One region of the Candidatus Borkfalkia ceftriaxoniphila genome, then DNA from elsewhere that is predicted to be linked to it. Evidence: riboswitches for the same ligand, from Rfam matches in the RefSeq annotation. Region 1 holds a riboswitch; the other holds the start of a gene.

Region 1 (8,078 bases):
TGGGCGTCGACTATATCCAGGGCTACTATCTGCACAAGCCGAGTTTTACCGAGTTCGGCTTATCCGACGAAAAGAAAAAAGAAATTCTTTTATGCAACGGAAAATAAACGGAGCAAGCGTACGGCGTGAAAAAGCATTCTGCCAAATTCAATAAAACCATGTGGATCAAGACCATCGTCGTCGCGGTGGTCCTTATATCCGTGGAACTCATCGCGGGCTTTTCTCTGTATCACAACGCCGTCACGTCCGCATACGACGGTACTTTCCGTCAGTACGCCGCGTCGCTTTCGGGCATCGAGCGCGAACTGAATGAAATTTTTTCCGAAGACGTCGGAAATTTCGACGAAGAGGACGGGTTCGCTCTTTCAGGCTCGCTCGACGCCGCGGGCGCGGAGATCGAGATCGGGGGGCAAAGTTATGCCGTGCAATCGCAGACGATTGCCCATAACCTGCAGGAGCGCCCCGTGCTCTTCTATTCTTTAAGCGATATGTGCAAAGGAATCGGCGATGAAACGCTATATACCGTTTATACAAAATCTGTAAACGGCGAAACGGCACTGCGCCTGCGCCCCTTTGAAGAGGCCGTGAAACAACTTTCCATGGCGGGGTTCGAAGGGATCGCGCTCGCGAGCGGCAGCGGCCGCGTCGTCTTTGCGACGGGTGTCTTCGACGGCTATTTTCAGGATTACGGTTTCGAATTGCAGCCGTCGGAAGCGTCGTCCGTGCGCATCGTGAACGAGGGCGAAGGGCACTACGCCTGTTCTGTCAGAGTTCTGGGCGCTACGGGCTATTATCTCGGCGCGTTCGTGGATTTCACGGGACAGCAGAAAATTTCCGATTCCCTTGCGCGGGAGATCGCGGTCATTCTTATCGTGACGGGCGCGGTGGTCGGCGTACTGTTCCTTTTATATTCTTTCTGGGTAGGGCTCAACGAAAATTCGTTCCGCTATTCCTACCGTATCGTTACCGACGCGGACGGGAAAATTATCAGAGCCAACGCGAAATTCAAACAGGATTTCCCCCAGACGGTGGAGATCAAAGAGAACGTGGCGCGGTTCGAAGAAAAGACTTTCAACGCCGTCAAGATTTCCGCGTTCGGCGCCGAGCGCCTGCTCGCGTGCGTCGCGAAAAAACAGACGAACGGCAGGATCCGCCTTTCCGCGAGCGAACTCGCGCTCCCGTACGAATCGGATCTTGAAAATAAAGATCTGATGAAAAACGTGTACGACGTTTTTACAGCCAAGGGCGGGCGCGTTCTGATAGGCACGATCTTTATCGGCAATCTCGCCAATTTCAAGGCGATGTTCGGCACGGAATTCGCCCAAAAAGTCTATGCGAAGATCTTTGCAAAGACCGAGCAGGAATTTACTTACGCCTACGAGATAGACGACAGTCACATCGGTATTCTGTATCCCGAGGGGAAAAAACTTGATAATTTATTGCAGGATATCAAAGACGCGGTGAATTTTATCGATCAGCCCGTTATGATCGACGGCAACCTCGTCAATATCGGCGCGAAATTCGGATTCGCCGTCTGCGACGCGGTCATGGAACGGCGCGATTTCGAGTACGCGGCGATTGCGGCGGACGCCGCGTTAAAGCGCGCTGCGGAAGACAAGATGAACGATTATTTCATCTATCACGAATCCCAGAAAAAACAGTACGCCAAATTTTTCGTGCAATACGATATCCGTAAAATGCTCGACGACGGCGATTTTTACATGGAATATCAGCCGCAGTACAGTCTGAAAGAAAACCGCATTACGGGATTCGAGGCTCTCTTCCGCGTGCGCAACCCGAAAATGAACGTGAGCGCGTATGAGATCATTTCCTATGCCGAGCGTACGGGAAACATGGTCATGCTGGGAGATTTTGTCTTCGATACAAGCATGCGTTTTGCCAAGATCATCGAAGGCAGGGGCGTCACGGTTTCTTTGAACGTTTCGCCAATTCAACTGATGCAGGCGGGCTTTGTCGAGAACTTTTTGAAAATATATCATAAATACGATCTGAAAGCGGGTACGATCTCGGTGGAGATCACCGAATCCTTTCTCATGCACACTTTCGACGAAACGCTCAAAAAATTGCAGATTCTGTGCGAGCAGGGCATTTCTATCCATCTGGACGACTTCGGTACCCAATATTCTTCGCTGTTATATCTGAAAAAACTGCCCATTGCCGCCATTAAGATCGACCGCGAATTTATCAGCGATATCGCGGCCAACGAGTACAGCCGCGCGATCACGCGCATGGTGCTCAATATTACCAAGGAACTGAAACTTTTGAGTATTTCCGAGGGGATCGAAACCAAAGAACAACTTCAGATCTTGCAGGAAATGGGCTGCGACGTCATTCAGGGGTACTTGATCGGACGCTCCGTAAAGGAAGACGCCGCGTTGGAAATGTTGCGAAATTTCAAACCCGAAATTTAAATTTGAGAAATATTTGTCGAAAATTGTGTTGTATATTTGCCCGATCGGGTGTATAATGCACATATAATGAATAAGAAAAGGAGGCAAAGACATGATCCGTCAACTGCTCGCAGGCGCAGAATTGAAACCCGGAGTCGCCATTCTGTTGGTCGTCCTGTTCGTCCTCGTTGCAGCGGCGGCGATGTTTTTCCTCTATCGCGGTATCCGCAAGGACCGAAACCGCTATATCGCGGATAAGTTGAAGATCGGCGAACTTAACAAGGATTCCTTTGACGATTTGATTCTGCGCCGCTTTCATTCCGCGGGCAAAAATACGCATTTCAGCGTCTTTTTCATCGAGATCAACGATGCGAAAAATATCCGCGAATCGTTCGGTGAAAAACAATTCGCAGGCGCGGTCAATACACTCGTCGAACGCCTGTACAGGCTCCTTCCCAAAGGCAGCAAGGTCTGCCTGTACGAATACGACCTTTTGGCGGTTCTCGTCGACGAGGACCTGGATAAAAAAGCGCTCTCCGATCTGGCGTCGTTCTGCCTGTTGGAAGGGCGTAAAACCGTCAGTTTGATCACGCGCGTGCGGCTGGAACTCGATCTGAGCATCGGCGTCAACAGTTACAATGCGTTCAGCGCCAATTTTAACGCGTTCAAGCAGAATCTCGAACTCGCGCTCGCCGTATCCAAAAGAAACGGACTCAATAAATATACGATCTACTCTTCGGAAATCTCCAACAGCGAGAGCGAAGAATATAAATATTATCAGGAGATAAAATCGGCGATCGAGGCGAACGAGTTTACTTTATACTATCAGCCCGTGTATGATTTAAAGAACAATGTTATTTTCGCCTACGAAAGCCTGTTGCGCTGGAATCACAAGACGCTCGGCGTGCTCGCTCCGGGAAAATTTCTGAATATCTTGGAGCAATCGGGCGACATCAACTGGGTCGGAGCGTGGGCGTTCGAACAACTGCTCATCGCGCAGCAGCGTTATAAGCAGAAAAATCCCGATAAAAACGTCACTTTTTCCATGAACCTTTCGCCCAAACAGTTAATGAATCCCAATCTTACCGACGATTTCCGCCGCGTGCTCAAAAAATATAAAGTGCCTGCAAACGAAGTGTGTATGGAGATCGTGGAATTCGCCATGTTCGACAAAATGCCTGAGGTGCACGAAAATATTCAAAAACTCGTACAGTGCGGCTTTCAGATCGCGCTCGACGATTTCGGACTGGAAATGAGTTCTTTGAAGCGGTTGGAAAATCTGCAGGTCAACTGGGTAAAACTCGACCGCTCGTTTATCGACGAAGCGAAAGACGACCTTTTGATCGGAGGCGTGGCAAACTCGCTGGTCGGCTACGCGGAAAAGAACGATTTCCGTATCATCGCCGAGGGGATCGAGGACGACGTAACGCTGGATTTTATCAAGGAACTTTCGATCCCGTACGGGCAGGGCTATTATTTCGGCAAGCCCAAGGCGCCCGCGGAATACGATATTTGAGTTTTTTCGAATAAAATTTAAAAGTACTTGACAATTTTATAATAATATTCTATAATTAGAATAAGTTAAAAGCAAAGTATCCAAAAGGGTATGACGCAAAGCTAAGAGCCTAAGTCGCAAGATATGGTTGTCAGTTGCCAAAACATTCTATGATGTTTTGGCAATTTTTTTTTCATAAAATCATTTGATCATTCGGGGAGTCGTGCTATGAAATGGTTAAAGCGTCTGCAAATGATGCGCATATCAAAAATCGTAATAGCCGTTTCGCTTGCACTTTCCGTTATTTTTGCGGGCTTTACGATCTACGGGAACAAAGTCGGCAATTTTATCATCAATGTTTCCAACGACGGCGCGCATATTGCCGCGACCATGAAAGAGGATCTGTCCGATCTGTCCTCCCGCCTGTCCGTTTCGGGACTGGAAGGGCAGGGCGCCACCACATATGAAGATATTCCCCGCTCGATCGCCAGGGGGATCGGAAACAAGAGCGACACCGTATATCAGACCTATATGGCATTCAGTTTTTATCTGGTCAACAAGACCGAACGCTCGGTGGATTACGACATGAGCCTGAACGTCGTCGACAGCGTCGGCAGGGCGATCGATATCATGCGCGTCATGATCATCGAAGGCGACGCGGAAGGCGGCGATATATACGCCAATCCCGAAGCGAGCGAAGAGGGCGAAAACTGGCTGAAACAGCACACTTCATACGAAACGATCGCATTTATTTCCGAAAAACAACTGATGGCGAAGCGGGTGACCGATTTTCAGCCCGAAGACAAAGTGAAATACACGATCGTCATCTGGGTGGAAGGTTGGGATATGGACTGCACCGACGAGCGGCTGCAAGACCGTATTAAAATGAAACTGGACTTTTACGCGTATTAAGGTTGCTACGGGCGACGCCCGTAAAAATATTATGAAATGATCAAAGGAGAGATATCTTATGAAAGCAACAAAAAAACTGATCGGCGCTTTGGCGGCGTTGGTCATAGCGATCGCCGTAGCCACGGGCTCCACTTTCGCCTGGTTCACGACAAATCAGAAAGTTACGGTGGAAAGTTTGGACTTACAGGTTACTTCCGGTAACGACGATCTGCAAATCGCGTTGGGCAAACCGACGAGCGCTACGGATTGGTCGAATTTGAAGTTCGGGCGTAAAATTTTATCTGCGGATGTTTTGAAGGATAAAACGATTTCGCTCGACGCTTTGACGAGCGCCGATACGGATCACAACGGCGTGGAATTGAAAGATAAAGAGAACTCTGCGGCTGGTGAGGGTTCTTATTTGGAATTCGACCTCTCATTTTATTCAAATAAAGGCTTGAGCGTATTGCTCGGAAATACTGCCGAGGTTGCTGTTAAAGACACAGCCGTGCAAGCGCATCAGATTTTCGCCTGGGACGATTCGATTACGGAAGCAACCTATGGGCAAGCCGTTGCAAAAGGTGCGAGAATCGAGGCGAGAGCCGCGCACGCATCGCGTATCGCGTTCGTTACGGGCAGCGGGGACTCTGCGACGGGAAAAGTTTGGGCGCCTTTCGAAACGACGGCAAACGGCGGTAACGATACGACGCAAGCCGGGTTCTATAAGGGCAACCTTGCCGCGGCGTACTATAATTATTCGTTAGGCGTCTCCGAATCAATAGCTCAGACAGTTGCTAAAAATGTAATATTGCCGTTGACGAATGACAGTACATATGCTTCTACGAGTGAGATCTTGATTCTTGAAAAACCCGCGGCTGAAACTGCAAGTATTTATTACGGCACCGTAACTGTGAAAGTTTGGCTGGAAGGCACGGACGGCGATTGCCTTAATTCCATCTTCGAAGACAAAATGACTGTTATGTTAAATCTTACGGGTATTATGAAGTCCGGTTCGTAAATCTAAATATTTACAAAACCAGGCAATCACAAAAAGCGGGCGATGTTCGTCCGCCTTTTGTGATTGCGATCATTGCGGTTGTGTTTATTTCACGCGCGAAAAAAGTAACAAAGGTGTATTATGCGTAACAAAAAAGTAATCAATATCGTCGTAAACGTCATCGTAGCCATTATTCTGGTGTTCGTTTTTATTCTCACGCTCAATATCATTCTGTCGGGGGATAAAGGTTACACTTCGATTTTCGGCACCGCTTACGTATCGGTGGAAAGCAATTCGATGAAGGGCGATAAAGCCGATAACTTCCAGAAGGGCGATCTTCTGAAAATCAAGATCCTCGATGAAGAAGAAAAGAAAAATTTGCAGCCGGGCGATGTGATCACTTTTTGGGACAATACCATCGTGGATAATCAACTGGTACTGAATTCGCATAGGATTATCAAGGTCGAGAAGCAGTCGGATGGCTCGGTAAGATACGAAACCAAGGGCGACAATAATCTCGATGCCGATAAAATGCTTATACCCGACGTAACCATCGTCGGTATCTACGAGGGCAAGATCGGCGGACTTGGCAACGTCGTTTCCTGGTTTCACTCTTCCACGGGCTTTTTTGTGTGCATCGTGCTCCCCGCGTTTTTGATCGTGGCGTATTTTGCGTTCAATCTGGTCATGGTGCTTCGCGAGAGGAACAAAGTCAGCGACGAAACGAAAAAAGAACGACTGCGGCAAGAACTCTTAGAGGAACTTCGCGCGGAAGGTAAACTATCTGTCGGAAATGACGACGAAATTTCGGAACCGGATAACAAGGATCAGGATTAACGACATCGGGGCGGCATGCGTCCGCCCGTAGGGAGGCGCCGTCTGGTATGGCTGAATTTGCGAAATACTACGTGGATTTTTTGTGGAACGCGCTGCAAAATATCTGGAACTTTATCTATTCCATTCTCTACGCGTTTTACAAGATCGTCGTTCTCGATACGATCAATTATTTCAAGGCGCTGGGCGCAGTTGTAGGCAATTTCGACGTACTCGGTTGGATCTGCCTTATTTTGGTTTCTCTCGTCAATATCGCGCTCGTCTTTTTTATCGTATATCGCTTGGTCCAACTCATCCGCCGATATATCGTTTACCGCGGCAAAGAAGTGGAAAAAGACAAACTGATGGAGGAGATCGCCCGCTTGCACGAACAGGCGGAAGAACTCGTCAAAGAAAAAAATCAGATTTTCGCGCTCAAAGTGGGCAATCAGATTTCCGAAGGCTATGTCCCGAACGACGCGCTCGCCGTCACCTCGGACGAGGGGACGGGCGGCAATCGGGAAGCGAGCCGATTTACGAAACTGATCAACCTCGACGAAAAGTACGGGCGCAATCCCAATATCATCTTTATGTCGGATACCGACATGATCTCCTTGCAGGATATCGTGAAAAGATTTGTCGATTTCGCCGCGTCGCAACTCCAACTCTACTATACCGAAGATACGATCCGACTGTTTTTCGCAGGCCTTGCGACTTCCAAAATCATTATTTTAGAGGGCATCTCGGGTACGGGTAAAACAAGCCTTCCCTACGCAATGGGCAAGTTTTTCAACAACAATACGTCCATCGTTTCCGTGCAGCCGTCCTGGCGCGACCGCGCGGAACTTGTCGGATATTTCAACGAATTTACCAAAAAGTTCAACGAAACGGACTTTTTGAACAGCCTTTACGAAACGACGCTGCGCGAAGATCCCAATTTTATCGTACTCGACGAAATGAACCTCGCGCGTATCGAATACTACTTCGCGGATTTTTTATCCATTATGGAAATGCCCGATATAGCGGAATGGAAGATCGATCTCATCTCGTCGCCCTCTCCGACCGACCCGAAAAACGTCATTTACGGAAAACTTTTGGTGCCGCAGAACGTCTGGTTCGTGGGCACGGCGAACAACGACGATTCCACCTTTACCATCACCGACAAGGTGTACGACCGCGCCATCGCGCTCGAACTCAATCAGAAAGCTGATTACTTCGATGCGCCCATGACCGAAAGTTTCAACTGCACGTTCAATTATCTGGAATCCCTGTTCGACAGGGCGTACAAAGAATATGAGATTTCCGATAAGAATATTGCGCTCATCAAAGATCTGGACGCCTTTATACAGTCGAAATTCAAGATCAGTTTCGGCAACCGTATCATGAAACAGTTGAAACTGTTCGTTCCCGCTTACATGGCTTGCGGCGGTACGGAGTCGGGCGGCATCGATTTCATCGTCACGAGCAAGAT
Region 2 (8,078 bases), on a different contig from region 1:
GAATTTGAAGAACAAGAATAAGAGAACAGGCCGAGAAAATTTCTCGGCCTGAAATTTTTTGCGCTAATTTCGGTCAACGGCTTGTCAAGAAAAGAAAAATGGTGTAAACTGTTTAAAAATACTGAAAGGATAAATCTCTATGGAAAACTTTTTGAAGAACGTAACGATTTTCGACCACCCGCTCATCGCGCATAAAATCACTCATCTTTGCGACGTAACGACCGGGACCAAGGAATTCAGAGAAATCGTGAGCGAAATCGCGATGCTGATGGGATATGAGGCGTTCCGCGACCTTCCCACGGAAGAAATCGAAATCCAGGCCCCCCTTTCGAAATTCAAATCCAAGATCGTGACCGAAAAAATAACCATCGTTCCCATTCTCCGTGCGGGACTCGGTATGGTGGACGGTTTAACGGAACTCTTCCCAAAGGCGCGCGTCGGACATATCGGACTGTACAGGGACGAAGAGACGCTCCGCCCCGTGGAATACTACTGCAAACTCCCCAAGGATGCGCAGGACGGGCAAGTTATCGTCGTGGATCCCGCGCTCGCCACGGGCGGCAGCGCAGCGGCGGCGATCGACTTTATCAAACAGCGCGGATATACGCGCATAAAATTGCTTTCGCTGATCGCCTCTCCTCAGGGGGTGAAAAAAGTCGCAGAGGCTCATCCCGATGTAAAAATTTATATCGCGCATTACGCGGATGCGCCGCTTAACGAAAAGGGTTATATCATGACCGCATTCGGCGACGCGGGCGACCGAATATTCGGAACGAAATAATAAAAAAGACGCTTTGAAAAAGCGTCTTTTTTTATTTCTATTCGTCATGTTTGTGCGGCACGTCGCCCACGATCTTGGACTCGCCCGCGGATTTTTTTTCGGAAGGAAGTTTTTCTTCTTCGATTTCACCTACGATCTTCTCGCCTTTTTTGCGTTTGCGCAACGAATCGAATTTATTGAGAAACCAACGCTCGATCTTATCTCCTTTCTTATACAGGAAGATAAACAAAACGATCACTGCGACGCCTATAATCGCCCACGATAAAAGACCCCACCAGGTATTGTACGGAATAATACTGCCGTTGAGCGAATAACTCGTCATCACGATTCCCAATGCCCTTGTGATCAGTATCATGATGATAAAAAAAGGCCATGTCATCGTGGAAAGCCCCGCGACGAAACACAGAACGTCATCGGGAAACATTGGAAGAAGGAACATTGCGGTGAGCACCGCCTTATCCTTACCCTTGATCTTCAAAAGCCACGAATCGAGCGTCTCTTTTCCCACGAGCCATGCGGCGGCGCGATAACCGAGAACTTTGCCGATAAAGAAACCGACCAGCGAGCCGAGAACGATGCCGATATAACTGTAAATGATACATTCGAGCGGCCCGAACAGAGCCACGCCCGCCCCCACGGTGACCACGGAGGGAATGGGTAGGACGACGACCTGTAAAAACTGGATCACGATAAAACAAATAGGCGCCCAGACGCCCGTCTGTTCGATCCATAGCCGCAGATCGTCCACACTGTCGATCTTATCCAACACGCCCGTGACCTGCAATATATACACCCCGAGCAGGAATACGGCGGCAAGCCCCAGCGCCGTGAGCAGAAGTTTATACACGGCCTCTTTATTCGTCAGAAAAAAGGCAAAACAAAGCCCCGTACAGATCACTTCCGCTGCAACCAGAGAAGACGTGATCACGGTATTGTATTTGTAGAGCACGCCGCTTTTGAAATAGCGCATGCACAGAATCGTAAAGACGATCGAAATTGCGCCGAAAAGTACGATCGACGCGGTTGTAATCCATTTTTTCGCTTTTTTATTCACGATAGCCGTTAAATGCTCCATATACCTTATTATATATAATATTAACAAAGAATATTAAATAAAACGATAAGATATAATTAATTTTTCGTTATATTTGTAAATTTTTGATCGCCGCACGCGCCAGTTCGTCGCAGCGGTTATTATATGCGTTGTCGGCGTGTCCCTTGACTTTGATAAACCGTACTTCATGCGATTCGGTCAGATCGTACAGTCTTTGCCACAGATCGCTGTTGGCGACTTCTTTGCCGTCCGCCTTGCGCCAGCCGTTGCGGATCCAGCCTTCCAGCCAATTTTGCGTAAAGGCGTTCACCGTATAAGCCGAATCGCTGTATATGTTGACGCGGCACTTTTCTTTCAGACACTCCAATCCCGCGATCACCGCATAAATTTCCATGCGGTTGTTGGTCGTAAGAGGTTCGCCCCCGCTGATTTCTTTTTCCAGCCCTTTGTAAATAAGGATGGCTCCGTATCCGCCCGCTCCGGGATTACCCGAACAGGCGCCGTCCGTATAAAGTTCCACTTGTTTCATAGACTACTCGGACAATTCCTCCGCGCGTCTGACGCAAGCGGAAACGGCGCGGTCGATCACTCCTTCCAGATCGTCTTTTTCAAAAGATTCGACCGCCTGTATCGTAGTACCGCCTTTACTGCATACCGCCGAAACCAACTCACGCAGCGTCTTATCCTGCGAATGCGCGACCATTTCCGCGCCGCCCGCCACGGTGGAAACCGCCAGCGTTTTCGCTTCGTCTTCCGTCAGCCCCTGCCTGATTCCGGCCTTTACGAGTCCTTCGATGAAGAGATACACGTAAGCGGGGCCGCTTCCGCTGATGCCCGTCACCGCGTTGAGTTTATCCTCTTTGATCAAAAGCAGATTGCCGATATTATTGAAAATCGAACTGATAAACTCGCAGTCGTCGGCAGAAGATGAAAATTCGGAAAGGTCGAGCGCGGTCATGCCCTCGCCCACCGAACAGGGAAGGTTAGGCATTGCGCGCGCGATGCGGATACCGCTGCCGAACAGCGCGTCGCGGATCTTATCTTTTTTCACGCCCGCCATAATGCTGATCACCTTTTCGACGGGAATCCCGTGCAAAGACTTCGCAACGTCCAAGAAATTCTGCGGTTTGACCGCAAACAGTACATATTCGCAGTTCTCCGCTACGTCTCTGCAATCGGTGGTCGTGTTTACGTCGAGATATTCCAAACTATCGAGCGCTTTTTGCGACACGTCCGCGACAAGGACTTTTCTGGCACGCAAAAAATCGGACAGAATAGCGCCCTTCAGAATAGCCTGTGCCATAAAGCCGCCGCCGATCACGCCGAGTTTAAACTGTTTTTTCATACAAAACTCCTTTTATAATGCGAAAATTGTTTGACTAAAATGAAATTATGTTATATAATTAGAAGGCTTTTAGGGGAGTGGCTCAATGGTAGAGTAGCGGTCTCCAAAACCGTAGGTTGCGTGTTCGAATCGCGTCTCCCCTGCCACGGCTCTCAAATCACGATAATTTGTGGTTTGAGAGTTTTTTTATACAAGAAAATGCAAACTTTTTATGACTCTTGTCTTTTTATTTTATATCAACAGTCCGAAAAAGTCAATCAAACGAAGAATGCAACCTTAATCTTATCTATACGAAAAGAGAAACCGTTACGGTTTCTCTTTTTCGTAGGATTGAGATATCGTTAATTTTGTACGGGACTCCATACGGCGTAAAGCGTGATGCAGGTTACGGCGATGGAAAAATCGTATTCAAATACGCGGCTTTTTCCGTGCTTTCGTGCTTGATTTCATCTATCGTCGGGCTGCTCGTCGGAATTTTTTTACTTCCTCACGCTATATTCCCCGCTTTTTCCGGCGAGTTGTTTATGCCCGCTCTTGCGAGCACCTTCACCCCGTTTCCGGTCTTTGGGCATCGCTCTTTCCGCTACAAAGCGCATTTTATAATGACCGTCGTATGCGTTGCAGGATCTACCGCGCTGGTCTTTGCAGGTTTTTCCCTTTTGAACGTATCAAAAGGCAACGGTTCAATCGCAATGATTTCCGCATTTATCATCGCTTTTGCCCTATTATTGTGCGTATTCGTCATTTACAATCTCACGAATATGAACATCGGCGAACGCAAACGGGAGATCGCCACACTGAAAGTGCTCGGTTATCGCGACGGCGAGGTGACGGGTTATATCTACCGCGAAATATTTATCATGGCGTTCATCGGCGCCCTTTTAGGAATTCCTCTCGGCTGCGCGCTCGTCGGTTTCGTATTCGCTTACCTCGATTACGGATCGTTGGCGGATATAAAATGGTGGTCATTCGTTTTATCTGCCGCCGTCGTACTCGTGTTTATCGGTTTAGTCGATCTGCTTTTGTCACATAAGATCCGCGCCGTAGATATGACATCTTCTCTCAAATCCATAGATTAAGTTGACTTTGCACGACAATTATTTTCCGAAAGCATTGACTTTTTTTATTGAATATGCTATGATGATATCAAATTATAATGTAAAAGCAAACTCGCGGGAAACCCGAGGACGCAAAGCTATGGGTCTACGTCTTCGAAAAAAAGGATAAGACAGCCGGTTGCCATGAAGCACTTTTTCGTTTCATGGCTTTTTTATTTATTGGGATTCGGGAATACGTCTATGATCAAAGGCAGTACAAAAAAACTGATTTTCGCGGCGGCGGCTCTTTTCGTCAGCCTGTGCCTGGTTTTCGGCGCGGTTTTTGCCTGGTTCACCACGTCCGATTCCGTGGGCACGGACGGTCTTGACTTCGGCGTTACAGGCGACGACAGCAACGGCGTAACGATTACCAGCATCAACGGCGCGAAACCCGACGAAAAAATCATTCTTTATCCCGAAGGAACGTTGACAGTCGGACTGAAAATTACGGACGACATCAAAAATTTCGGCGTTAAACTTGCCGCAGACGCAAGGGATGACAATTTTAATGCGTTTTTTGCCGCAAGAGAAGATCTTCTTTTCGGCGTTTACGAAAAAGGCGAAATTATTTCCGACGCGAGCGGAAACACGGCGGAATACTGGCGCAATTTCGACGCGGCCGCGCCGCTTTCTTCTCTCAGCGAAACCGAGCGGCTCTCCGCGCAAGTCGGATTTTTACACGAATTCGCCCTTCAAAATTCTCTGCATGACGCGATGCAACTCGTTGCCGTCGTAAACGAAAAGAAATATCCCTTGATAAAGGAAAACGACAACGAGATCTATCGCAATTCCGAGTTGACGGTTCTTGCAAGCGCTACGGAGTTCACTCTTTACGTACAATTCGGAACCAACGGCTTTACGCCTGAAATTCAACTGCCCCCCGATGTCCTTCCGCATTTTGAAAGCGGAACCTATCGCGCGCTCAATTATAATTGTTTTCTCAATCACGAAATCAAATTGTCGTTTGAAAACGGCAACGTATAATATTGGTGCCATGAAAAAATTAACCGCTTCAATTAAATCATTGATCGTTCTGCTACTCGTCTGCTGCCTCTCGGCGGTCGGCGTGGTTTTTGCATTTCTAAATCAATCCGTTCATCGCGGCTACCCCGTTCATATTCAGGGCACGAATATTTCATTCAAACTAAACGGAAAAAATTATCTCGATCAGATAGGCGAATCGGAATTGGGGCTTTACAAAAACCGTTCGCAGGAAGTAGACGTGCAAGTGGAAGTCACGGGGTCGGACAGCGTCGTCGCCGATTACCGCGTTTCTTTCGAACTCGAAACGGACGGCTCCGACGCGGACGTAAAACTTTCGCAGGCGATCGAGGTTTACGCTTTGCGCGGCGCTCGCTACGAATTTATCTGTATGCTCGATCAGATCGGCAAAACGGATGACGGCGGCGCCCCCTTCTATACGTTCGGCGGTCAAATGGTGACCAATTACAGCCATTCTTTGCCCTTTTGTTTCGTCTACTCGGGCGAAACCTCCGCAGAGTACGACGAAATAGCCCAAAACGGCGGTTTTACGCTGCGCGCCGAGGCGACCGCCGATATCGCGGGCTCCTCCGCCGATTATGTATTCGCGACCGACAACGATACTTTTGCCGATCATTTTACCGGGCAGGACTCCGTAAACAAGACGATCGTTTTGACGGACGATATCGAAGTTGCCGCCGCGCTCGTATCCAAAGGAAAAGTCGGCATCGATCTGAACGGTCACACGCTCACCCTCCATGCGGATCTGAAAATTTCCTACTCGACGGGAACGGAGGGGCTCGGGATAATCAACGGCAAGACGGGCGGCGGCATTGCGGGCACGGGGCGTTACAAAATTTCGGGAAACGACTGTTATCTCATTGACGACGCCCTTGTTGCGAAAATCGATTATCCCGTCGACGATACAAATGCGGAAAGTATATTCGGCAGCCTTTCATCTATTCTGGATACGCGGCTGAAATCGCTAGATAACGAAAAGCCCTATTATCACGAAGACGATCTCTCAGCGCTCTTCGACGGGCTGAACTTCTATCGGGATTATAAGGAATTTTCAGTCTCTTACGGCAAAGATTCCGTGATCGGCACAGTCACGAACGCCGACGGCACGTCGTACACGGGCATCGTGCCCGACCCGCATAAGACTTCGCGCTACGCCTATTCGATCACCCTATCCTATCAAAACAGTTACGGCAAAACTTTTGGCGGCTACATCAACGTTTTGGGCAGCAGTTTGAAATCGATCGCCGACGATCTGATGACGGCGCTGCCCGCCTGCATTGATTCTTCCGTATTCCTGCGTTCCTACGATACAAGAACCGCGAGCCATATCGAATGGATCGTGGACGACGCCATGGATGGATTTTTATTCAATTCTTTGGGTACGTACCGCCCGAACGGTTCAAGCGGACTGATCGACAAAGCAGAAACTTTCCGCGACAGAGGCGTCGGAATCTACATTAAATTATCAAAAGGCGCGCAAACGGAAGTTTTCTATTACGAAAGAAACGCGGAAATACTTTCCGCGTCAGAGCGTACCGCGCTCTGTTACGAGAACGAGCCCATCGTGTTGCGTCAAAAGGGTCTGGACAATTCGGGAATTGATACCCTCTACGACTTTTACGACGCGATCTCGCGGACTTATCGGCAGAAAGCCGAGATCTCGGGAGTATCCGTAAAGTTGCTGCATTCGGATACGGCGTCGTCCTATCTGTCCGTCGCGACGAGCGCGAGCGACGCGAATTTTGCGACCGTATCCATTGCCGGCCGCGCGTCCATTCCGCAAAACTATGCGGGCGAAGCGGAAATCGAAATTACGTTTACCTATGCCGACGGCAAGAGCCATACCCTCCGGACCGCGGTCAGCGTGCTCGGAGAACTCGCTTACGTCACGCGTTACGACGTTTCTTACCGCCTGCAAAATTCCTTTTCGAACAACGCATATATCGACGGCGATGCGTATTATTTCTACGCGCCCGGCGCTTTACAGCCGCGCGCAGACGGCAAGAGCGTACAGGTGCTCGTCGATTATGAAGCCGAACAGTCCGCGCAAGGATTTGTCATTATAACGTATGAATACGTGCCCATTCGAGCCGAAGACATACAGGATCAAATTGCCTATTTCATCAAAGAAGGCGAAAAATACAGTCTGTATCAAGGCGAAATTTCTCCGCTGCCCGACAGCGTAACTCTGTACGAACGCCGCGCGAATATAGAAATATTGCCCTCTCGCATTCCTACGCTGGACGAAACGACCGTTTTCTTTACGTCTACTCTCTATACGCTGCACGCCGACGGAACACCCTATACCGACGATAACGGGAATAAGTTATACTACGACGCCGTGACGGATACGGCCGCGCCGCTGCAATATAAATTGACGCTTACCGTACAGGGAATTATTCAGAACAGCGACGCGCATATCTCGGATTATTCCCTTTATACCATGCTCCGCGACTGTTTCGACGCAAACAAAGACGGGATCATCAGCAGCGGCGAGGCGCAGGCGGATTGGAACCAGGTGCTCGCGCGCGGTTCCTCTTATGCAAAATCGGTTACCGTCAACGGCACCGTTTTTCGCTATCTGGACTTTTCGGGCGTAAACTTCTCCTCTTTAAAGGGAATAGAATATTTCGTAAATTTGCAGGGGCTCTCTTTCGCCTCCTCGTCGATCACCGATATCGCCTGTCTTTCTTCGCTTACACAATTGAATTATTTAGACCTTTCCGACAATGCGATCACGGATATTTCCGCTTTCGCTTATTCGGATGCGTTGCAATATCTGAATCTTGCGGACAATCA

The links. A riboswitch is a leader RNA that binds a small molecule or an ion and turns the genes downstream of it on or off. The one in region 1 is predicted to bind cyclic di-GMP.
Region 2: it holds a riboswitch for cyclic di-GMP, as region 1 does, so the genes downstream of both, ESZ91_RS11410 (hypothetical protein) here and ESZ91_RS09935 (hypothetical protein) in region 1, are expected to answer to the same signal.

Annotation. Positions count from the first base shown of each region.
Region 1 covers NZ_SDOZ01000004.1:4,596-12,673, forward strand. The annotation lists gene ESZ91_RS09920 (GGDEF and EAL domain-containing protein) at 1-107, shown strand, start outside; gene ESZ91_RS09925 (EAL domain-containing protein) at 126-2,432, shown strand; gene ESZ91_RS09930 (EAL domain-containing protein) at 2,524-3,927, shown strand; cyclic di-GMP riboswitch class I at 3,988-4,069, shown strand; gene ESZ91_RS09935 (hypothetical protein) at 4,135-4,818, shown strand; gene ESZ91_RS09940 (hypothetical protein) at 4,877-5,815, shown strand; gene ESZ91_RS09945 (signal peptidase I) at 5,936-6,631, shown strand; gene ESZ91_RS09950 (hypothetical protein) at 6,679-8,078, shown strand, end outside.
Region 2 covers NZ_SDOZ01000005.1:147,976-156,053, forward strand. The annotation lists gene ESZ91_RS11375 (uracil-xanthine permease family protein) at 1-21, shown strand, start outside; gene upp (uracil phosphoribosyltransferase) at 152-781, shown strand; gene ESZ91_RS11385 (TVP38/TMEM64 family protein) at 819-1,856, opposite strand; gene rnhA (ribonuclease HI) at 1,924-2,364, opposite strand; gene proC (pyrroline-5-carboxylate reductase) at 2,368-3,180, opposite strand; tRNA gene ESZ91_RS11400 (tRNA-Trp) at 3,252-3,326, shown strand; gene ESZ91_RS11405 (ABC transporter permease) at 3,783-4,259, shown strand; cyclic di-GMP riboswitch class I at 4,334-4,424, shown strand; gene ESZ91_RS11410 (hypothetical protein) at 4,479-5,261, shown strand; gene ESZ91_RS11415 (leucine-rich repeat domain-containing protein) at 5,344-8,078, shown strand, end outside.